Regions from separate parts of the Paenarthrobacter nicotinovorans genome, predicted to be linked through region 1. Evidence: riboswitches for the same ligand, from Rfam matches in the RefSeq annotation. Region 1 holds a riboswitch; each other region holds the start of a gene.

What was found. A riboswitch is a leader RNA that binds a small molecule or an ion and turns the genes downstream of it on or off. The one in region 1 is predicted to bind S-adenosylmethionine.
Region 2: another riboswitch for S-adenosylmethionine. It lies ahead of JMY29_RS12650 (aminotransferase class V-fold PLP-dependent enzyme); the one in region 1 lies ahead of metX (homoserine O-acetyltransferase MetX).
Region 3: another riboswitch for S-adenosylmethionine. It lies ahead of JMY29_RS04955 (hypothetical protein); the one in region 1 lies ahead of metX (homoserine O-acetyltransferase MetX).

Annotation. Positions count from the first base shown of each region.
Region 1 is NZ_CP089293.1:1,482,319-1,490,010, reverse strand. It holds gene JMY29_RS06925 (winged helix DNA-binding domain-containing protein) at 1-144, shown strand, start outside; gene JMY29_RS06920 (hypothetical protein) at 190-639, shown strand; gene metX (homoserine O-acetyltransferase MetX) at 683-1,804, opposite strand; SAM riboswitch class IV at 1,819-1,936, opposite strand; gene JMY29_RS06910 (bifunctional o-acetylhomoserine/o-acetylserine sulfhydrylase) at 2,121-3,437, opposite strand; gene JMY29_RS06905 (VOC family protein) at 3,653-4,291, shown strand; gene JMY29_RS06900 (CPBP family intramembrane glutamic endopeptidase) at 4,433-5,203, opposite strand; gene JMY29_RS06895 (histidine phosphatase family protein) at 5,290-5,946, shown strand; gene JMY29_RS06890 (DeoR/GlpR family DNA-binding transcription regulator) at 5,956-6,747, opposite strand; gene JMY29_RS06885 (class II fructose-bisphosphate aldolase) at 6,771-7,625, opposite strand; gene JMY29_RS06880 (1-phosphofructokinase family hexose kinase) at 7,607-7,692, opposite strand, start outside.
Region 2 is NZ_CP089293.1:2,710,237-2,717,928, forward strand. It holds gene aroA (3-phosphoshikimate 1-carboxyvinyltransferase) at 1-602, shown strand, start outside; gene rsgA (ribosome small subunit-dependent GTPase A) at 605-1,720, shown strand; gene hisN (histidinol-phosphatase) at 1,792-2,616, shown strand; SAM riboswitch class IV at 2,786-2,899, shown strand; gene JMY29_RS12650 (aminotransferase class V-fold PLP-dependent enzyme) at 2,932-4,338, shown strand; gene JMY29_RS12655 (class I SAM-dependent methyltransferase) at 4,386-5,207, shown strand; gene JMY29_RS12660 (metal-dependent transcriptional regulator) at 5,217-5,930, shown strand; gene JMY29_RS12665 (MFS transporter) at 5,949-7,403, opposite strand; gene JMY29_RS12670 (hypothetical protein) at 7,435-7,692, shown strand, end outside.
Region 3 is NZ_CP089293.1:1,027,620-1,035,311, reverse strand. It holds gene JMY29_RS04965 (helix-turn-helix domain-containing protein) at 1-538, opposite strand, end outside; gene JMY29_RS04960 (sodium:solute symporter) at 819-2,354, shown strand; SAM riboswitch class IV at 2,465-2,584, shown strand; gene JMY29_RS04955 (hypothetical protein) at 2,601-2,900, shown strand; gene JMY29_RS04950 (hypothetical protein) at 2,897-3,088, opposite strand; gene JMY29_RS04945 (VIT1/CCC1 transporter family protein) at 3,327-4,490, shown strand; gene JMY29_RS04940 (matrixin family metalloprotease) at 4,577-5,470, shown strand; gene JMY29_RS04935 (zinc metalloprotease) at 5,591-6,523, shown strand; gene JMY29_RS04930 (LOG family protein) at 6,537-7,670, opposite strand.

The DNA of each region.
Region 1 (7,692 bases):
TGGTGGCGGCACAGCTTCGCAGGGGGCATGTGCGGGCTCGAAGTCCGGATGGACAAGCCGACAACCAAGGAAGAGCAGATGGCCCTGGAAGCCGAAGCGGAACGCTACGGGATTTTCCTGGGCATGGAGGCCAAGCTGCTGTGATGGGCACAGGGCTAAGCTGGGGTTAAGACCTAGGAGGCCTGCACTGTGAACAATCTGATCTTCTGGATCATCGTCTGCTCGTGGCTGATTCCCATGGGAATCCGCATGTACAACCGGTCCAAGGCCCGCCGCCTGCAGAACGGGAATTTTCGTGGTCAGGATTATCCGCAACAGGGTTTCCCACCACAAAATTACCCGCCGCAGGACTACCCGCAACAGAATTACCCGGGCTACCCGCCAGGGCCGGCAGTCATCCGCCCTGCAGACGAGGCTCCGCAGGTCGCGCCGCCGTCGAACGCCTCCTACCCAAGCGGTTCCTACCCAAGCGATTCCTACCGGGCCGGACAGCCCGCTCCCGCGCCGTTTCCCACTGCCGGTTCCGAGCCCCAGGGCTACCGCGCCCGCAAGCTGGCTGAACTGGATGCGAAGTTCACCAATGGCCAGATCGCCATGGAGGACTACATGAAACAACGCGGGGAGATCATGAACGGCTAGGCACGTCCACAAACAGGCAACTCTACGAACAGGCTCCTCACGGTCAGGCGAAGAACGCCCCGCGAAGCTGCTCCGACAATTGGCCGATTTCCGTGAGGAAGCCATCGTGGCCGATCGGCGCCTGGATGGTGTGGACCGGAACATTCCCCGGCAGTGCTGCCGCCAGTTCCTTGGACTGGGCCGGGAAGTACAGCCTGTCCGTGTCCACAGCAGCAACAAAGAACTCGGCGGTGGCACGCGAAAGTGCTTCCTGCAGTGTGCCCCGTCCCCGCCTGATGTCGTGGGACATCAACGCTTCGGTGATGGCGATATAGCTGTTGGCATCGAACCGCCGCACAAGCTTTGTCCCCTGGTGGTCCAGGTAGCTTTCCACCTGGTAGCGACCACGCTCCCCCAGGACTGCTGCGGAGAGCGGCGTTTCCTGATGTTGGGCTTCCCTGCCGAAGCGGAGATCCAGTTCCAGGGCGGAACGGTACGTGATGTGCGCAATCCGGCGGGCCAGGGCAAGTCCGTGTTCCGGAGCCGGACCGCCGTAGTAGTCCCCATTGTTGAAGTGCGGGTCCTGCCGGATGGCCAGGGTTTGGGCCTGCGCAAAGGCAATCTGCTCGGCGGTGCTGTAGGCTCCCACCGAAATGACGGCGCAGCGGTTGACCCTCTCCGGGAACGTGACAGCCCATTCGAGGGCCCTGGCCCCACCCATCGAGCCGCCCAGGACCGCGTGCCAGGATTCAATCCCCAAGAGGTCCGCCAAACGGGCCTCAGCAACCGTGCTGTCGCGAAGAGTGACCAGGGGGAACCGGGAACCCCACGGCTTGCCGTCCGGCGCATCGGAGGACGGGCCGGTGCTGCCATAGCAGCCGCCCACGATATTGATGGAGACAACGAAGAACCTGTTGGTGTCGATGGTGGCGCCCGGACCCACCAACTGCTCCCACCACCCTTCCTCGTCCGTGGCTCCGCGGGCAACGTGGGTGCTGCCCGTCAGCGCATGCTGGATGAGCACGGCATTGGACGCGTCGGCGTTGAGTCGTCCCCAGGTTTCGTACGCCAACACGACGTTGGGGAGGTGACCGCCGGCTTCGAGCGCCAGCGGCCCTATGCCCGCGTACTTGACGGTTCCGTCTTCTTCTCCGGATTTGGGAAGTGCTGTAGCAGTGATGGTCATTCCTTTGACACCTAACTTCGCGCTTGCCCGTCGCCTTGCGTGCGAACAGGCCAGGTCTTCACCCGGGGCACCCCACCGCGGAAGGAGGGTTGCCGGCCAGCAAGCCGGGGCTATCTGCTGGCACTCATGACCTAATACGTAGAGTCTAGGAAAGACACCACCGTTATGGCGAAGAATGTGACACCAGTGTGACGTTCAAGGGCAGCTTCATTCACGAAAGAGCACTCCGGGGTGCCGTCCGGCGAATAATCGTCGATGTGGACGGCACCCCGGGTCCGTCAGCCGGGTGCGTCAGCTGCAGGCGTGGACTGCCCGTTCAGGCGCCCTTGGCCGCGCGGAAGCCGGCTTCGAGGTCGGCAATGATGTCATCGATGTGCTCAATGCCCACGGACAAGCGGACTAGGCCCGGGTTGACGCCGGCGGCTACCTGCTGCTCGACCGTCAGCTGGCTGTGCGTGGTCGACGCCGGGTGGATGACCAGGGAGCGGACGTCACCGATGTTGGCGACGTGGGAGTGCAGCTCCAAACCGTCCACGAAGCGCTTGCCGGCCTCTACGCCACCCTTGATGTTGAAGGCCACGATGGCTCCCGTGCCCTGGGGTCCGTACTTGCGGCCCCGCTCGTACCAGGGGCTGGACGGCAGGCCCGCATAGGCGACCGATTCGACGTCGTCATGCGCTTCCAGCCACTCGGCCACCTTGGTGGCGTTGGCGACGTGGCGCTCCACCCGCAGGCTCAAGGTTTCCAGGCCCTGGGCAATGAGGAACGCGTTGAACGGCGACACGGCCGAGCCGAGGTCGCGAAGGAGCTGGACACGGGCCTTCAGGATGTAGGAAAGGTTGGCTCCGAGCGCTCCGTCCTTGCCCAGGTCGCGGGCGTAAACCAAGCCGTTGTAACTGGGGTCCGGGGTGTTGAAGCCGGGGAACCGCTCCGGGTCCTTGCCGAAGTCGAAGTTGCCCGAGTCCACGATCACGCCTGCGATCGCCGAACCGTGTCCGCCGAGGTACTTGGTTGCGGAGTGGACCACAATGTCCGCGCCCCACTCGATGGGCCGGATGAGGAACGGCGTGGAGAGGGTGTTGTCGACGATGAGAGGCACGCCTGCCTCGTGCGCGACACCGGCGACGCCTTCGATATCCAGCACGTCCTGGCGTGGGTTCGAGACGACTTCACCAAAGAACAGCTTGGTGTTCGACTGGACGGCCGCACGCCACTGCTCGAGGTTGTCCGGGTCCTCGACGAAAGTCACGGAGATGCCGAACTTCTTCAGCGTGTGGGCCAGCAGGTTGTACGTGCCGCCGTAGAGGCTGGGGCTCGCGACGACGTGGTCGCCGGCCTCGGCGATGTTCAGGATGGCAAAGGTCTCGGCTGCCTGGCCCGAACTGAGCAGCAGTGCACCCAGACCGCCTTCGAGGCTCGCGACGCGCTGTTCCACGGCGTCCTGCGTGGGGTTGCCTATCCGGGTGTAGATCGGAGCCAGTTCGGCCAGGGCAAAGCGGTTGGCCGCGCTTTCAGCACTCGGGAAAACGAACGACGTTGTCTGGTAGATCGGCAGGGAACGCGCGCCCGTGGCGGCATCCGGCTCTTGGCCTGCGTGGATCTGGCGGGTTTCGAAAGACCATCCTTGGGACATGGAATTCTCCTGTTCGTGGCGCGTGTGGTCGGCGGAATAGCTGCGGGAAGGAAGCTGCGGCCAGTCTAGGAAGTGTCCGGGTCCTTGGACAGCTTTGTGACGCCAGCAGAATATATGGGCTCTTTTGCGACCTTCCATGACGCCCGTCGCGAGATCCCACCTTAGTTAGGGTTGGCTTAGCTGAGACACCGATCACAAAGTGCCAAGATGAAGCCATGCGCATGGATCACGTCTCTTACGCCTGTGAACGAGATGGCCTCTTGGCCACTACCGAACGAATTTCCGCGGCTCTGGGAGTGGACGCAGTCCGGGGCGGAGTGCACCCGCGCTTCGGCACCCGGAACATGATCATTCCCCTTGCGGATAACAAGTACCTGGAAGTCGTGGAGGTCCTGGACCACCCTGCTTCCGACAAAGCACCCTTCGGCCAAGCTGTCCGTGCACGCTCAGCCGCCGGCGGCGGTTGGATGGGCTGGTGCGTGGCAGTTGACGACCTCGCCCCGTTTGAGGAACGCCTCGGTCGCGCAGCAGTCCCGGGCAACCGCAAGTTCCCTGACGGCCGCGAACTGGTGTGGCAGCAGATCGGCATCCTCGGCTTGATCGCCGATCCCCAGGTGCCGTACCTGCTCAAGTGGGAGGGCGACCCCTCACTTCACCCGTCCAAGGTGTACGAGAGCGATGTGAAGATGTCCAGCCTCACGATCGCGGGCTCCGCCGAACGCGTGACCGAATGGCTGGGCGAGCCAGTGGAGAAGCCTCTCGAGGACGTCGCGGTCCAGTGGATAGCACCACGCGGCACGCCGGGCATCATGGCCGTCACTTTCGAAACCGCCTCCGGAGCCGTCACCATCTGACCGTTCCCCTGATCCGGGCTGGTCCCGGCCCTGGACACCGCTGTCCAAACAATGCTTCGGCCGCCATCAGCGGGTGCCAATGACGTCACCCACCGATGGCGGCCGGATACTTTTAACGGCTGCAACGGCTTTCACGGCTGCTCAGCCCAGGCCCACCGCTTTGCCGAACAGGCTGAATCCAACGAACGCCACAATGTCCAGCAGGGCATGGGCAATCACCAAGGGCATCACCCTCTTGGTCTTGGTGTAGATCCACCCAAAGACCAGGCCCATCACCACATTGCCGATGAACGGGCCAAAGCCCTGGTAGAGGTGGTAACTCCCGCGAAGGAGGGCGCTGACGACGATGCCCGCCGGAACGCTCCAGCCGAACTTGCCGAAGCGGTCCAGGAGATACCCCACCACAATCACTTCTTCCACAATGGCGTGTCGCACGGCGGAGAGAATCAGCACGGGAACCGTCCACCAGTAGGCATCCAGGCCGCTGGGCACAATGGCAGTGGTGATTCCCAGCGCCCGGCCGGCCGCGTAGAGGCCAAGGGACGGTATGCCGATAAGCGCCGCGAGGCCCAGGCCCTGAAGCAGATCCTTGCCGGGGCGGACCAAGTTGAAGCCGAGCCGGGCGAACGCCGAACCTTCACCGTCCCTGGTGGCCTGGACGTGCGTGGACAGGAAGTAGAACACCAGCGCCACGGGCACCAGGGCGAACAGGATATCCAGAAGCTGGTACGTGAGATCGAAATATTCGCGGGTGCTCTGGGACCTGTTCAGCGTGGACGTTGCATCAGCCAGCGGCGCCCGCGTCATCTTGTCGAGCAGTTGCACCACGGAGTAGACAGCCGACTGGCCCAGGGACAAGCCCAGGACAATGAGCACTTCGGCGCGCAGCCGGCGACGGGAAGCAAGGAACATGTACCTATCTTGCCCGCAGTTCCTGCCTCTTTGCCGGGAACCGCCGCCCTATGCTTGGTGGGATGGGTGCCCCAGAGAGAATATTCATGATCCGGCACGGACAGTCCGCCGCGAACGCCGACACGTCCATCTACAACCGCGTGCCGGATTATCGGATTCCGCTGACGGACCAGGGCGTCGAGGAGGCGCGGTTGGCCGGCGAGGACCTGCGGCGCAAACTCGACGGGCAGCAGGTCTGCGTCTATGTTTCCCCCTATTTGCGCGCCTACCAGACGCTGGAAGCCCTCAACCTGGGGTCCCTGATTGAGCGTGTCATCGAGGAGCCGCGGCTCCGTGAGCAGGACTGGGCCAATTTCCAGATCGCCGGGGACATTGAGGACCAGAAGGAACTCAGGAACCTCTACGGCCACTTCTTCTACCGCTTCCGCGAAGGCGAATCAGGCTCGGACGTCTACGACCGGGTGTCGTCCTTCATGGAGACGCTTTACCGGCACTGGCAGAAGCCCACGTACGCACCGAACACCCTGTTGGTGACGCACGGGCTGACGATGCGGCTGTTCTGCATGCGCTGGTTCCACTGGACGGTGGAGTACTTTGAGTCGCTCAACAATCCGGGCAACGCTGAGCTGCGCACGCTGGTCAAGAACGACGACGACCAGTACAGCCTGGATCTGCCGTTCAGCCAGTGGGTGCCCAGGGATGTGGACGATTCGGTGCTCCACGCCCCGCGGATGCGGTTCTAGGGGTCCCCGTCAGCCTGCCGGTGCGACGATGACTTCCGTGCCGTTGGCTTCGAACGCCGCTTTGTCGTCGGGGCTGATCCCGGAATCGGTGATGAGGTGCCTGAAGTCGTAGCCGGCCATGGCGGCAAAAGAGCGTCGGCGCACCTTTGAGGAATCGGCTACCACGTAGGATTCCGTGGCTCGGCGTGCCATCACGGTGTTCACCATGGCTTCGCCCTCGTCAGTGATGGTGGGGCCGAGGTCCGGGTCCACGCCGTTGACGCCAATGAAGGCGATGTCCAAGGCGACCTTTTGCATGATCACGTCCGTGTACGGTCCCACCAGCTCATAGGACCGCGGGTTCAGGATGCCGCCGGTGACCATGATCTTGATGTTGGGGCGCACCGCCAGTTGGGAGGCGATGTTGATTGCATTGGTCACCACGGTAAGCGTGGGCCTGTTCGACGGTGCGTTGAGGTCTTCGCGGGTGGACAGGACCTGGGCCAGGGCGGTGTTGGTGGTTCCGCCGCTCAGCCCTATGACCGCTCCGGGACGGATCAGCGCGGAGGCCGCGAGCGCAATTTCCTGCTTGGCCTCGGCGTGGTCGTCACGGTTGTATCGTCCGGGAAGGTCGTATGCCACCGATCCCGTCGTGGCGCCTCCCCTGGTGCGGCTCAGCAGCCGCTGCTTGGCGAGGCTGTCCAGATCCCTGCGGGCCGTGGCAGGTGACACGCCTAGACGCGTCACGATGTCCTCGACTTCCACGTGGCCGGATTCGGCCAGGAGATCGAGGATGGCGGTCAGCCGATCGGTGCGGGTCATGACAAGCCTTTCGCGGTTTCCGGCTATTTCGCTTTGGCGAACAGCGTCAGCATACGTGCCGACTCCAGCACCAGGGCCTCCCGGCCGGCCTTGATGTACTTCCGGGAATCCACCACTGCGGGGTTGGCAGCGAGGTACTCACGGACGGCGCGGGTGAAGAACCCGTTCAAATGTGTGGATACGTTGATCTTAGTCATACCAGCGCCGATAGCGGATACGAGCATCTCATCTGTGACACCGGATGAGCCATGAAGAACCAGTGGTTTTCCAACGGCGGACTTCAGGCGGGCGATCAGGTGCAGGTCCAGCGCTGCGCTGCGCTCCGTCATGGCGTGGGACGAACCGACGGCCACAGCGAGTGCGTCCACTTCCGTGGCCTCAACGAAATCCCGGGCCTCGGACGGGTCGGTCCTGACACCCGGTGCGTGGGCTCCGTCCTTGCCTCCAACTTTTCCGAGCTCGGCCTCAACGTACACACCGCGCTCGTGCGCGTATTTGGCGACGCGGCGCGTGACCTCAACGTTCCACTCATAAGGCAAGTGGGCGCCGTCGTACATCACGGAACCGAACCCGAGGTCGACGGCGGCGAGCGCCAGGTCTTCGGACTCGGCGTGGTCGAGGTGGAGGGCCACCGGCACGGAGGCCGAACGCGCGATCGCAAGCGCTGCGGACGCGATGGGTTCCAGGCCGCCGTGGTACTTGGCGCAGTTCTCGGAGATTTGGAGAATCAGCGGAACGCCGGCGGCCTCGGCACCTCCCACCAGGCCCTCCGCAGTTTCAATGTGGATGACATTGAACGCGCCTTGGCCGGTGCCGGCGGCAGCTGCCTTGTCCATCAGTTCCCGCGTGTTGACCAGGGTCACCGGGTCTCCTTCCATGTCACGATCAGTTGGTCCTGCAGTTCCTGGTACCGCGGCGAGATCTCGCCTGCTGCCGGCATGAGCA
Region 2 (7,692 bases), 1.2 Mb from region 1:
GTGCTTTCGACCAGCGGATCGAGCAGGATCTCTCAAACGCCGGCCCCTTCCTGGCCGCCGCCCTGGCAACGCACGGCACTGTCCGCATTCCCAACTGGCCCACCGGCACCACACAGGTGGGCGATCTCTGGCGGACCATCCTTGCTGCCATGGGCGCAAGCGTCACCCTTGACGGGGGAACACTGACGGTTACAGGCGGCAATGAGATCAAGGGTGCTGATTTCGACGAAACCAGCGAGCTCGCGCCGACTGTAGCCGCACTGTGCGCTCTGGCTACCGGCCCTTCGCGATTGACGGGCATCGCCCACCTCCGCGGCCACGAAACAGACCGCCTCGCTGCCTTGGTTGCCGAAATCAACCGCCTTGGTGGCGATGCGGAAGAAACTGCCGATGGCCTGGTAATTCGCCCAGCTTCCCTCCATGGCGGAGTGGTACACAGTTACGCAGACCACCGAATGGCCACTGCCGGCGCCATCCTGGGACTCGCCGTCGACGGCGTCCAGGTTGAAGACATCGCCACAACATCCAAGACGATGCCCGAGTTCCCGGAGATGTGGGCACGAATGCTTGACTCCGCCGGCACGAATGAGGCCGGCAACTGACCATGGGCCGCGACGCACGTTCCTGGGACGAATCCGATGTCCGGATCCGTCCCAACAAAAAAGGATCACGACCCCGGACCAAGGACCGTCCCAGCTACGATGACGCCGTGATCGGACGGATCATCACGGTGGACCGCGGGCGGTACCGGGCAATCGTTGACGAAGACTCCCCCAACGAACGCATCATCATCGCCGCACGCGCCCGCGAACTCCGGCGCAACCCTGTTGTGCCCGGTGACTTCGTGGCCCTTGTAGGCGACGTTTCCGGGTCTCCGGACACGCTGGCCCGGCTGGTCCGGGTGGAAGAACGCCGGACCCTCCTTCGCCGCAGCGCCGATGACACGGATCCGATCGAGCGGGTAGTCGTGGCCAACGCCGACCAGCTGGTGGTGGTTGTTGCAGCCGCGAATCCCGAACCGCGGACCGGGTTCATCGACCGCGCCCTTGTGGCGGCGTACGACGCCGGTATTGAGCCGTTGCTGCTGATCACCAAGGCCGACGTGAAGGATCCCACTGAACTGCTGGCCAACTACGTCAGCCTGGATTTCCCGGTGATTATCAGCCGGACAGCCGATTCTGAAGCGGGCGGCATTGATGCCCGATCCGATGATGGGCTGTCGGCCCGTTTGGACAGGGATGCTGTTTCCCGGCTCCGCGCACACCTCGGTGGCAAAGTGACCGTCATGCTGGGCCACTCCGGTGTGGGCAAGTCCACCATGGTCAACGCGTTGACGGGCGCCGAGCGGGCCACCGGCGGCGTGAATGCCGTCACCGGACGTGGCCGGCACACTTCGTCCTCGGCATTGGCGCTGAAGCTCGCGGATGCCCCCTCGGGCAGCTGGATCATTGACACCCCCGGTATCCGATCCTTCGGCTTGGCCCACGTGGATCCGGACCGGATCCTGCATTCCTTCCCGGACCTCGAACCCGGCACCGAAGCATGCGAGCGGGGATGCAAGCACGACGCTACGGCAGTGAACTGCGGGCTGGACGCCTGGGTCAATGAAGGACATGCGGGCCCTTCAGGGGTGGCGCGCCTGGCTTCACTGCGTCGCCTGCTGGGCGCGGACCCGCGCCTGGAGGCCAAAGAAGCGAAAGAGCTCGGCACGGTTACTTGATGACACTGGAAAACTGAAGGTGCAGCGTTAACGTCCCCACCGCTGCCAGTATTTCAGGATAGTTTGGTGCCATGACCCAACCCGCTTCCACCTACAACGACGACCTGCGCCTGGCCCATGTCCTCGCCGATTCCGTCGACGCCCAAACCATGGATCGCTTCAAGGCCCTGGACCTGCAGATCGAAACCAAGCCGGACCTTACCCCTGTCACCGATGCCGACAAGGCTGCGGAGGAGGCTATCCGCGGTCAGTTGTCGCGCTCGCGTCCACGTGATGCAGTCCTGGGGGAAGAGTTCGGCAGCAGTGGCCACGGATCGCGGCGCTGGATCATCGATCCCATCGACGGAACAAAGAACTTTGTCCGCGGCGTTCCAGTATGGGCAACGCTGATCGCGCTCGTTGATGAAGGCGAGCCCGTCGTTGGTGTGGTCAGCGCTCCGGCGTTGGGCAAACGCTGGTGGGCAGCCAAGGACATGGGCGCCTACATGGGTCGGTCCCTCGCTTCAGCAACCCGCCTCAAGGTGTCCAACGTTTCACGCCTGGCCGACGCTTCCATGTCCTACTCCAGCCTGTCCGGCTGGAAGGAGCGGGGCAATCTGGACGAATTCATGGACCTCACGGAGGACGTCTGGCGCACACGTGCCTACGGTGACTTCTGGTCCTACTGCCTCGTGGCCGAGGGCGCGGTGGACATCGCCTGCGAACCGGAGCTGAACCTCTACGACATGGCGGCGCTCGTCCCCATCGTGACGGAGGCAGGCGGGCGCTTCACTTCCCTGGAAGGCGAAGACGGACCGTTCGGCGGCAACGCCCTGGCCACCAACTCCATCCTGCATTCGGAAGTCCTGAAGCGGCTGAACCCCGGACTGGACGACCTCCTGCAGTCCCAAGCCTGAGGCCGGCACTACTCCGGATTGCCGAATTTTCGACGGCGGACGCCCGCTTTTGTGCGCGTCCGCCGTTTTTTGTTCGCGGAAACTGGGATTTGGCATCCGCGTAACAAAGCGCTTAACAAAACCCCACGGCTTTGGATCGTCCCCCGGACGTGCCTTAGCCTTTTTTACAGGTCACGAGTGCCAGCGCTAAACCCCGGTTTGCTGGCCGGCAACCCTCCATTCGCGGTGGGGTGCCCCGGGTGACGACCCGGCCGGTCCGGAACGGATGCGGCAAGCGCGGATCCCCCTGTGGGGGTCCCTCTTGAGTGAGGTCCCATGAGCACAGTCACGTTCAACGCAAACACCATCCCTTCCTTTGTTGACGAAGCCGCCCTCGAATCGGCAGCTGCGCGTCCCCTCGCCGCCGTCACGGGCGCGGAGCTTCAGGCGCCTCTGATCCAAGGTGGCCACGTCCGCTATGCCAACCTCGACTACGGCGCGTCAGCCCCTGCGCTGACGATTGTTTCCGCCTACCTCAACGAGGTCCTCCCGTACTACGCCAGCGTTCACCGCGGAGCAGGCTTCGCCTCGCAGATCAGCACCTCCGTCTACGAGAATTCCCGGAACATCGTCCGTGACTTCGTTGGCGGACGTGCAGACGATTCGGTGATCTTTACCCGGAACACCACGGACTCCTTGAACCTGCTGGCCGGCTGCCTCCCGCAGGTTGACGGCGGGTTTGCCGGCGAGGTCCTGTACTTGGACATTGAGCACCACGCAAACCTGCTGCCGTGGCAGGGCGTGCCGCACCGCAGCGTGGTTGCGGCGCCGACCCTGGCCGGAACGCTGGACAAGATCGAAGCCGAACTGGCCCTGGGCGGCGTCAGCCTGCTCGCCGTCACGGGCGCCTCGAACGTCACCGGAGAGATCCTGCCGATCGCCCGGCTTGCCGCGCTGGCCCACGAGTACGGCGCAAGGATCGTGGTGGATGCAGCCCAGCTCGCTCCGCACCGCCGCGTCAACATCGCAGAGGCTGACGTCGACTACATCGTCTTCTCAGGACACAAGCTCTATGCGCCGTTCGGCGCAGGAGTGGTAGTGGGCCGCCCGGACTGGCTCGACGCCGGGATCCCGCACCTGGCAGGCGGCGGCGCTGTCCGCGAAGCGCGCTTGGACTCGGTCAGCTGGGCCACGGGTCCGGCGCGGCACGAGGGCGGTTCCCCCAACGTCCTGGGCGCCGCGACGCTCGCCCGCGCCACGCAGGTACTCGCCGGCCTCGACCAGGACGCCTGGCACGCACACGAAGCGGGCATCCGCAGCTACCTGGTTGAGGGCCTGGAAGCCATCGACGGCGTAACAGTCCACCGGATCTTCAGCGATTCCGAGGACACCATCGGCGTGGTCAACTTCTCCGTAGAAGGATTCGACGCCGGACTGGTCGCCGCTTATCTGGCGGCCGAACACGGAGTGGGCCTCCGCGACGGACGTTTCTGCGCGCACCCGTTGCTCAAGCGGCTGGGACTGCCATCGGGTTCCCTGCGCGCAAGCTTCGGCGTCGGCTCCCGGTTGGAGGACGCCACCAGGCTGCTGGCAGGCATCGAGGAACTCAAGCGCAACGGCCTGGGCTGGGACTATGTGGTGGACGAGGGCCGCTGGGTACCGGCCAACGACCACCGCAGCTACCCCGAGTGGGCGCCCAACACCCCGGGCACAGCCGGTGCCGCTCCCTGCACGGTCGACTAGAGGGTAAATTCGTAGGGTACCTCTAACGGCCCTGTGAAGGAGTTTGCGTGTCCCTGCGCTCAGCGAACGGCGCTCCAGTCACTCCCGGTCCCGCCGGTCCCCGCGGACCCAAACTCCATGCCTCCCGGCGCCATGAACTTGGCCAAAGCTTCCAGGATGGCGGAGAGCACTACGATCGCGTGCGGCCGGGCTATCCTGTGGACTCCGTTGACTGGCTCCTACCTGAAGGGGCATCGACTGCTGCGGACCTCGGCGCAGGAACGGGCAAGTTCACCTCTCTCCTGGCCGGACGCGGACTTGAGGTGGCCGCCGTCGACCCTTCCACCGATATGTTGGCGCAACTGCGAAAGGCCTACCCCGATGTTCACGCGACGGAGGGGACGGCCGAGGCAACCGGACTGGCGGACTCAGCATTCGACGTCGTCAGCGTTGCCCAGGCCTGGCACTGGTGCGAGCCCCTTGCCGCGAGCACGGAGATCGCCCGTATCCTGCGCCCCGCGGGGGTTCTGGGGCTGATCTGGAACCAGTTGGACACCTCAATTCCCTGGGTCCACAGGCTCTCGCGCATCATGCATGCAGGCGACGTCCACAAGCCGGGATTCCGGCCGGTTATCGGCCCGGAGTTTCACGGACTGGAACGCCACCTCACCAGGTGGGAGGACCCGCTCTCGCCCGAGGACATCATGGAGTTGACCAAGTCGCGCAGTTACTACCTGCGCGCCAACGAAGCGACGCGGGCCAAAGTCATGGACAACCTCCAGTGGTACCTCTACGAACACCTTGGCCACGCGCCGGGAGACACCGTGCCGCTGCCCTACCTGACGCAGACCTGGCGTGCATACAAAGTCCACGATGCCACACCACGGTAGGCTAGGGGTGTGAAGACCAGTACGCCCTCCTCCTCGATCGAGGACTACGTCAAGGTCATCTACTCCTATACGGAGTGGCAGGACAAGCCGATCACGTCCTCACAGCTTGCCCTGCGGCTCGGGGTCGCCAATTCCTCGGTGTCGGAAATGGTGCGAAAGCTCAAGGACCAAGGCCTCGTTGACCATCAGCCCTACAGCGCCATCCGTTTGACCTCCGAAGGCATGCGCCTCGCTCTTTCGATGGTTCGCAGGCACCGCCTCATTGAGACGTACCTGGTGGAGGAACTCGGCTACAGCTGGGACGAGGTCCACGACGAAGCCGAGATGCTGGAGCATGCGGTGTCCGACACCTTCATCGAACGCATGTCAGCCAAGCTCGGCCACCCCGTGCGGGACCCCCACGGCGATCCGATCCCGTCAGCGGACGGTGCCGTTGACTTGCCGCATGCGTACCGCATGATCGAACTCGACCAGGGCCACTCGGGCCGCATAACCCGCATCAGCGACGAAAACCCCGAACTCCTCCGGTACCTTGCCGCAGAGGACATCGCGCTCGACGCACCCGTTGAAGTGATGGGGCGCAAGCCTTTCGGCGGGGCATTGGTGGTCCGGATAGGCAGCGGCGCTGCCGGTCGGGAGTTTGACCTGGCAGATGAAGTCGCCTCCGCGCTGTGGGTGAAGAGTGCCGGCACCCACCAAGGCTGCGTGCTCCCGGCCAGCTGACCCTTGCCGCACGGGTGGTCAGCCGGGCTGCCCGGCCGGACCGCCGTCGTCGGACGCCGCATCCGGTTCCCGTTCAGCAGCAGCCGCCGCCTCGCGTGGCGGGTTACGGATCCCGACGGCGGACGCCACCGCGCCGGCCAGGAACAGCAGGGCGGTCACCACCAAGGCGTTGTACAGCCCTTGCCTGGTGAAAACCGGCCCCACGATCACACCCGCGAAAGCGATCGAAATAAGGCCTGCGATACGGGCAACCGCGTTGTTGACGGCAGAGCCGATTCCGGCTTCCGTCGGCGGAACAGCGCCGAGGATCGCGGCCGTCAGAGGCGCTACGAGCGTCGCCAACCCCAGGCCGAAGACAATCTGGCCGGGCAGCACCTGCGTCCAGTAATTGAGGGGCTCCTGCACGGACAGGGACATCAGGAAGCCCACACCGCACAGCAACGGACCGATCGTCATGAACCATCGAGGACCGTACTTGCCGGCCAGGCCACCAAAGTAAGAGGCTCCCAGCATCAGGATGACGGTGCCCGGGAGCAAAGCCATGCCAGCCACGGTGGCACCCAGCCCGCCTACTTGCTGCAAATAGATTCCCAACACGAAGAAACCGAGGGATATTCCGGCATAGATGGCCAAGGTGCCGACGTTGCCCCAGGCAAAATTGCGGATCCTGAACAGTCCGAGCGGCAGCATGGGCTCGGGCGTCCTGCCTTCGTGGAACAAGAACAGGACCATGGCCAGCACACCGAGAATCAGGGGCACCCACACCTGCGGACTCCCCCATCCCATGCGTCCCTGCTCGATGAACGCGAAGACCGGACCGCCTAAAGCAACCATGGCCAGGAACGCCCCAAGATAGTCGATCCGCTTCGTCTTGTCCCTGGCGGCGTCGGAGGCGCGAAGACCGGCGAGCATGGGCCAGATGGCCAAGGCCGGAACCACATTGATGAAGAAGATGACCCGCCAGGACAGAAGATCGACGGCGGCGCCACCGATCAGCGGACCAACAATGGCCGCCGCGCTGGTCCATCCTGACCACTGGCCGATGGCCTTCGATTGCGCCGGCCCGGAGAACGACGTGATGATCATGGCCAGCGAACTTGGCACCAGGAGCGCACCTGCGATCCCTTGGAGGGCCCGTGAGACCACCAGGACTTCACCGCTCCACGCCAAGCCGCAGAGCATCGACGTGACGGCGAAGCCTGCCAGGCCCCATTCAAGGATCCGTGCCCGCCCGAAATGGTCTGACAAAGACCCCGCCACCAGAATCAAAGCCCCCAGCGTGAGCAGGTACGCGTCCACCACCCATTGCTGTATCACCAGGCCGCCACCCAGCTCCCGGCCGATGGCGGGCAGTGCGAGATTCACCACAAAGCCGTCCAGGATGGCAATGAACGACGCCACGATTGCCACCACAAGGACCCGTTTTTGGAGGGGTGTACTCGGCAACAGGACAGGAGCGTCAGTCATGTGCACAGCCTACGCCGCGTAAGTCCCGTATCGTTGAATGGTGATCAGCAGACGTGATGCCGCTTTGGCCCTTGATATTTCGATGGAAATGGCTCAGCGCCACGGCATTCCGTCCCGACTCTCCGAAGCCGAGCTCCGCGACCTTCAGGACAATCCGCCGGCCTGGCTGGCACAGTCCCGGGCCAACAGAACAGGAAAGCGACCTGTCTGGGTCCACCTCACCTGCGCCGTCTGCGGCTATTCCGAGGCTGTCCGACCCAAGAAATGGTGGCCGGACTTTTCCTTCGTCTTCTGC
Region 3 (7,692 bases), 450 kb from region 1:
CCACGGTTTCGTCCGTCGGGTTGATCCACGTATGCGGTTCGCGGCCCGGGAAGGAGAGGGTGTCCCCTTCCTCGAGGTCGTATTCTTCGTTGGTCAGGATGAGCTTGATGCGGCCCTTGACCACATGCAGCACGTCCACGTCGCAGTCCACCGCGTAAAGCTCGTTTTCGCCGCGCCCGCGGGGCTCGATGGTGGCTTGGAGTATCTGCAGGCGCCGCTCGGAACGTGCGGTCAGCAGGCGTTCCACAATGCCTTGGCCGCCCAGCGAGATCCTGGGGCCGTCGTCGCGACGCGTCAGATGGGTCTCCGGCGCGGCGAACAAGTCGCCGACGGAGACGGACAGAACCTGGCAGAGGGTCACCAAGGAAGCCACCGACGGCGACGTCAGGTCGCGCTCCACGCGGCTCAGGAAGCCTTTGGTCAACCCGGTGGCGTCCGCAACCTGCTCGATGGTGAGGCGCTGCGCTTGCCGGGCTGCGCGGATTCTGGAACCGATGGCAACGGGAACATTGCTCGGTTCAACGGGTAGAGCCTTCATTCACGAACCTTTCAGGCCTGTCATGTGGCCCTGTCATTGGAGCAATAGTAGCCGGGAGGCACGCCAACAGGGCCACTGCGGGCGTAACCAAGTCCAAAGGATCTTGACTGTTACTCCGATCACAACATATCCTCATAGGCAACAAGTGTTGTCTGTGAGGCACACAACACATCCCCAAGCTCCAAACCCAAATCTCCAATCATCCGCACAGAGACTTCGACGCATCGCAGGAGTATCGTCGAAAACCCCAACCTCCGTGCATCAGCTCCAAGGACCGTTCATGGAATCTTCGGCTATTAATATCGCAATCGTGGTGGTGTACCTGCTCGCCATGCTGGCCTTCGGCTGGTGGGGCAAGTCCCGCACAAAGAACAACAGCGACTTCCTGGTGGCCGGCCGCCGCCTGGGACCCTTCCTCTACACAGGCACCATGGCCGCCGTGGTCCTCGGTGGCGCATCCACCGTGGGCGGCGTGGGCCTCGGCTACAAGTTCGGCATCTCCGGCATGTGGCTCGTGGTGGCCATCGGCTCCGGCGTGCTGCTCCTTAGCCTCCTGTTCGCCGGCACCATCCAGCGGTTGAAGATCTACACGGTCTCCCAAATGCTGAGCCTGCGATACGGCAGCAAAGCCACCCAGACATCCGGAATCGTGATGTTGGCCTACACCCTCATGCTCTGCGCCACGTCCACCGGCGCCTACGCCACCATCTTCGTGGTGCTCTTCGACTGGGAACGCTGGTTGGCAATCGCCGTCGGCGGCGCCATCGTGCTGGTCTACTCAACCATCGGCGGCATGTGGTCCATCACCTTGGCAGACCAGGTGCAGTTCCTCATCAAGACCGTAGGCATTTTCTTCCTGATGCTGCCGTTCGTCCTGAACGCAGCCGGCGGAATGGACGGCATCCGTGAGCGCCTTGACGCCAGCTTCTTCCAGATCGACGGCATCGGCGTCCAGACCATCATCACTTACTTCGTGGTCTACACCCTCGGCCTCCTGATCGGCCAGGACATCTGGCAGCGCGTTTTCACCGCCAAGACCGCCACCGTTGCACGCTGGGGCGGAGCTACCGCCGGTGTTTACTGCATCCTCTACGGCATCGCCGGCGCACTGATCGGCCTGGCTGCCCGCGTCGCCCTCCCGGACATCGATGTCGCCAACCTCGGCAAGGACGTTGTCTACGCAGAGGTGGCAACCCACATCCTGCCCGTCGGCATCGGCGGACTGGTGATGGCCGCGGCTGTGGCTGCGATGATGTCCACCGCTTCGGGCGCCCTGATCGCCGCCGCTACGGTGGCCCGCGCAGACGTTGTCCCGTTCGTGGCCAGCTGGTTCGGCAAGACGATCAACACCGACGACACGGAAAACCCCGAGCACGACGTCAAGGCTAACCGCTACTGGGTCCTGGGCCTGGGCATCGTTGCCGTCCTGATTTCCATGGCAGCTCAGGACGTCGTTGTTGCCCTGACCATCGCCTACGACATCCTGGTAGGCGGACTCCTGGTCGCCATTCTCGGCGGCTTGGTCTGGAAGCGCGGAACGGGCATCGCGGCTGCATGGTCCATGGCAGTCGGCTCAGTTCTGACACTGGCCCTGCTCATCATGTACGCGGTTGGTGTCATCCCGAGCGAAGACGGCGTCTACGCCAACGAGCCCATCTACTGGGGCCTCGGTGCTTCCCTGGTGGTTTACGTCGTGGTCTCCCTGCTGACTCCGCCCACGGACGCAGCCGTCCGCGAGGCCTGGGACAAGCGCGTAGCCGGCGCCATCTCCGAGGAACTGCCGCCGGAAGTCCACCCGGTGGGCAGCAGCAAGTAACCAGGCAATACCCGACGGCGGTGCCGCCCCCTTCACGGGGGCAGCACCGCCGTCGTTTTGTTCCCGGCAAAAGGGCCTTCATAACCGCAGGTGCGGTACTGTTGTCCCAGCTTCAAGAGATGTGGCGCCAAGCTCCGACTGGCCATGCACCAACCCCATGTTCACGGGTGGTTCGGATGAGGAAGCGGCCCGTCCCGGACCTGAGACAACCGAGCGGGCAAGAGCACTCTCCACAGGAGCAGCACCTTGCCGTATCAGAGCGATACCAGCCACGCCCACAGCACCACCGGCCAAACCGAAGCCCGGACCGTCACGGTGATCCCCGCCGTCGACCTTTACCTGGGCACGGTCACCATAGTGGCCAGGAACGAAACCCTGTTCTTCCGGCATCCCCATCCGCAGCAGATCGCCAAAGCGCTGGCCCAGGCCGTCCGGCCCTCAACGTGGTGCGAGGCGTCCCGGACCCTGACGGTTACTGTGGCCGCGACAGGAAAACGGGATGGCCAGCCGCGCCTGTTCGCCCTCGGCAGCCGGGACGAGGACTAGATTTCCTCTTCCTCCCCACGGAATTCCTCGGTCTCATCGATCGGCACCACCCGTTCATCGTCCTCGGGGGCGTCCACTTCCTCAACCCAGGGCTCGTCCACTTCCTGGTCTTCGGCGTAGTCGTAGGCCGGGTCCGACTCGATGGTGGTGCGTTCCGGGTACTTGGCGTGTGATTCGGTGGTGTCCATGGTGCAACCTCCGTCCCGTGGGCCTGTAAGAGCCCGCTAACCGAGTGCGGGGAGGCTCCCCGCCCCTGTCCTTCCATCTGAGCACCGGCCAAAGCGAGGGTCAAGCAGAGCCGGAAATTACGGTACACCGAACATTCCAGCTAAGGAATACCAGCCAAAAAACCCTGCAAATAAGCGGTAGTGTGGGGCGTGCAATGGGGCCGCAACTACCCCACCCAGCACAGGAGATAAAGTGCAGATGCACCAGGAATCCCACAGTTCGTCGAGCCCCGCTCCGGACCCCGCCATCGAACCCGCAGCCCTCCACCACACCGCAGACCCGGCAGCACCCACTGCGTCGGACATCAGGCGTTGGCGGCAGTACCTTGCCGATGAACGCGCCGAGGCTGCGGTCTACCGCGAACTCGCCCAGCGCCGCGACGGCGAGGAACGGCAGATCCTGCTGGCTCTGGCCGAAGCCGAAGGGCGGCATGAAGCGCACTGGCTCAAACTCCTGGGTGAGCACGCAGGCATGCCCAAGGCAGCTTCCGCCCGCAGCCAGTTCCTGGGGTTCCTGGCCCGCAACTTCGGTTCGGTCTTCGTCCTGGCCCTGGCGCAACGTGCAGAGGGCCGCTCCCCCTACGGAACCGAGCCGGCCGCCACCCCCGCGATGGTGGCCGATGAACAAATCCACGAGGAAGTAGTCCGGGGCCTGGCGACCCGTGGACGCAACCGGCTCTCGGGTACCTTCCGCGCAGCAGTTTTCGGCGCCAACGACGGTTTGGTGAGCAACCTGTCGCTGGTCATGGGCATGGCCGCGACGGGTGTACCGAGTTCCGTGGTCCTCATGAGCGGCGTTGCAGGGCTCCTGGCCGGCGCACTGTCCATGGGTGCCGGCGAATACGTCTCCGTCCGCTCGCAACGCGAACTGCTCAACGCCACCCTCCCCACCCAGGCCACCCTCACCGCAGCCCCGTCGCTGGACATCGACCACAACGAGCTGGTCCTGGTTTACCTGGCACGCGGCATGACCCGCGAAGCCGCCGAGCACCGGGCAGCCGAGCGCATGGGATTGTTCAGCTGCGACTGCGATCCCAGCCTCTCCCTGCAGCCCGAGAAACCGGTGGCCGATGAGCATGAATCGGTGGGTTCGGCGTGGGGCGCGGCGCTGTCCAGTTTCTGCTTCTTCGCCTCGGGAGCCATCGTTCCGATCCTGCCCTTCCTTTTCGGGATGACGGGTATGGCCGCGCTCCTGGTGGCCGGAGTCCTGGTGGGCATCGCGCTGCTGGCGACAGGCGCCGTCGTGGGTTTGCTGTCCGGTACGTCGCCGCTCAGCCGCGGCCTGCGGCAACTGGCCATCGGGCTGGGAGCAGCTGCTGCCACCTACGGTCTCGGTTTGCTGTTCGGCGCGGCGATCGTCTGAGTTTGGACTGCTCCCCCGGCAGACCGTAATGTTGGTTCGTCCTCCGCGCTGCCCCGCGTGACCAAGGGCCTGAGGAATGGAGAACCGTGGACTGGGAGCGGGAAGCTACGCACGTGCCGAAGCACCGGCGATCGGGAACAACCCAGCGCGTTCTGCTCGGCCTGCTGATGGCATTCATCGCGGCGACGGTCGCTGTGCTGGTGTCCTGGTTCCTGAATGGCGACCCCCGCATCACGGCACTGTTCCCGGGCGTCAGCGTCCCGGGCGGCCCGCAAACCGGGAAGATACAGCCCACCTCGGCCCGCATTCCGGACGCGCCACCGCCGGGACTTGAGGAAGCTGACGCCCCGCTGGCCTCGCCGACGGCACCGGGCACCACCAATGATTCATACAAGTTCCTGGCCATGAACGACGACGGCACCCCGGTGGGCTATTCCCCTTGCCGGCCGCTGCACTACGTGGTGAACAACGCCTCCGCTCCCGAGGGAACCGACCCCCTCCTGGCGACGGCCATTGCCAATATCTCTGCAGCCTCGGGCATCCAGTTCGTCAACGACGGAACAACCGACGAACAACCCGCGGACCGGCGCGAGCCCTACCAACCCAACCGCTACGGCGACCGGTGGGCTCCCCTGCTGATCTCGTGGACCACACCAGAAGTGGCACCGGCCCTTGAAGGGAAGGTCATCGGCACGGGCGGCAGCACCATGTATTCGCTGGACAAGGGCCCCAAAAGCTACATCACCGGAAGCCTGGAGCTGGACACACCCCAGATCGCGGAACTTCTGGCCGATCCCGGCGGCGCGGACTACGTCCTTGCCGTCATGCAGCACGAGCTGGGACACGTGATGGGACTGGACCATGTGGACGATCCGATCCAGCTCATGTACCCGGAAATCGGGGCACCGGACGGTCTGGCCGCCGGTGACCTGAACGGCCTGCATCTCCTGGCATCAGCCCCCTGCCGCAAGGACATCTAGCAGCTTTCAGGCGTTGGGTACAAAGGCCATGGACTCACGGGGACACTGGACCTATGCTGGCGAATACGGCCGACGGCGGCGCCCCACCGCCCGTCCGCGGCCTCCACGTCAGGGGGTTCCATGGAACCTTATGGGTCGTCCAAGTGGCCGGACCCGGATCCTCCCCGGCCCCATTACCTTCCGCCTTCGGGTCCGCACGAGCCGCCTGAGCCCCGCCCGCCGATCAAGCACAGCAGCGTCGCCGCCATCCTGTTCCTGCTGGGCATCCTGGGGCTCGTGTGCGCCGGAGCCTATTTCGGCGGAGAGCTGCAGCAATTCCTCTACGGATCATCGGAAAGCCAGAGCCAGCCGCCACGTCCCGGGCTGGCACCCTTCGGACAACGGGACGATCCCCTGCCCGGACGTGAAGAAGCCGACGCGCCCCTCGGCACGCCGCCCCCGCTGGTCCAAGCCAGCAGCTCGTACAAGTTCCTGGCAGTCAAAGAAGACGGCACGCCCTTGGCGTACTCGCCCTGCAGGCCCATCCACTACGTGGTGAATTCGGACCTCGCACCGGCTTCCTGGCAGGTTCTTGTGGAGAAGGCCGTCCATGAAACCGGGAGAGCTACGGGGTTGAGATTCATTTACGACGGACCGAGTTCCGAGGTTCCCTCCCCCAACCGTTCCGGGTACCAGCCGGCCAGATACGGGGACCGTTGGGCGCCGGTGCTGATCGCCTGGAGCACCCCGGAGCAGGTTCCGCGCCTGAACGGGCAGACGGTGGGTCTGGGCGGAAGCTCCTCCATTGGCCTGAGCAACGGCTACAAGGCATACGTGACCGGGACAGTCTCACTGGATGCACCACAGTTTGCCGGGATCGTGGACACCCCGGACGGGGAGGACATCGGCGTGGCAGTCATCATGCACGAGCTCGGACACCTGGTGGGCCTGGACCACGTGGACGATCCCCGGCAACTCATGTTCGGGCAGGCATCGTGGGTACGGGAATATGCCGCAGGCGACCTGACGGGGCTCGCGGAACTGGGTTCAGGTCCTTGCAGCAAAGACTTCTGATCCGGGCTGTGTCTTAGCGGGCCAACACCGCGAGCGCATCCTCCACCGTGTCCACCAAAAAGATACGCTCCGCCATGGGCTTCCCGGCGGCCAGGCTCTGCAGCATAGGCCACGCCGGGAAGGTCCGTTCCCAGTGTTCGCGGCCCACCAGGACCATGGGGGTAATGGTTTCGGGCGCGCCGTAGTAGTTCTCACAGGCGTCCTGGAAAATTTCCTGCACCGTGCCTGCCGCTCCCGGCAGGAACACGATCCCGCCGTTGCAGACTTCCAACAGGATGGCTTCCCTGATGGCGTTGGCGAAGTACTTGGCGATGTGGGTGGCGAACAGATTGGGCGGCTCGTGCCCGTAGAACCAGGTAGGGATGCCGAGGGTCGGGGTGCCTTGCGGGTAATGTTCGACGACGGCCGCCGCCTGACGCGCCCAAGCCGTCACCGAGGGCCTGAACCCCGGGACATCGGCGAGTGTCGCAAGGGCCGCCTGCAGTTCGGCGTCGGGCCTTCCGCTGAAGTAGGCGCCCATATTGGCCGCTTCCATGGCACCGGGACCCCCGCCCGTGGCGACGGCGAAGCCGGCTTGGGCGAGCAGGCTGCCCAGCCGGGCGGCGTCGGCGAATTCCCTGGATCCTCGCTGGGCGGCATGGCCGCCCATGACTCCCACAATCCTGCTACCTGCGAAGGGGCCCTGATCCAATGCCTCGTCCAGGGCGTCGCCTATGGCGTGATCGTGCAGCGCTGCGGCGAGCGTGGCGTCGAGGCTCTGACGCTGGCCGGGCAGGATGCTCCACTGGTAGACCTGCGCGTCGAGGGTGGACTCGTACTCAGTAGCCGGGATGTCCCGGTAGAGCTCCGCCGGGGTGTAGAGAGTGCCGCGGTACGGGTCAAAGGGAACACCCAGCAGCTTCGGAAAGATCAGTGCGCCACGGCTTCGCAGACTTTCTTCCACGCCGGTGTCGAAGGTGCAGCCGAGGAAGATGGCACCTTGCGGATCCATCGCTTTGAGCTGGCGCGAGTAGCCGCGAAGGTCCAACGACTGCGCGTGCCAACCGTGCATTGACCGGGCTCCGGCACCGACCAGCCGATCGAAATGAACCACGCTTTCGACGTCGAGTGTTCGAGGACTTGGGTTTAGCGCTGCCGTGCGGTTCATGGTTTCAGCCTAGTAGCGGGCT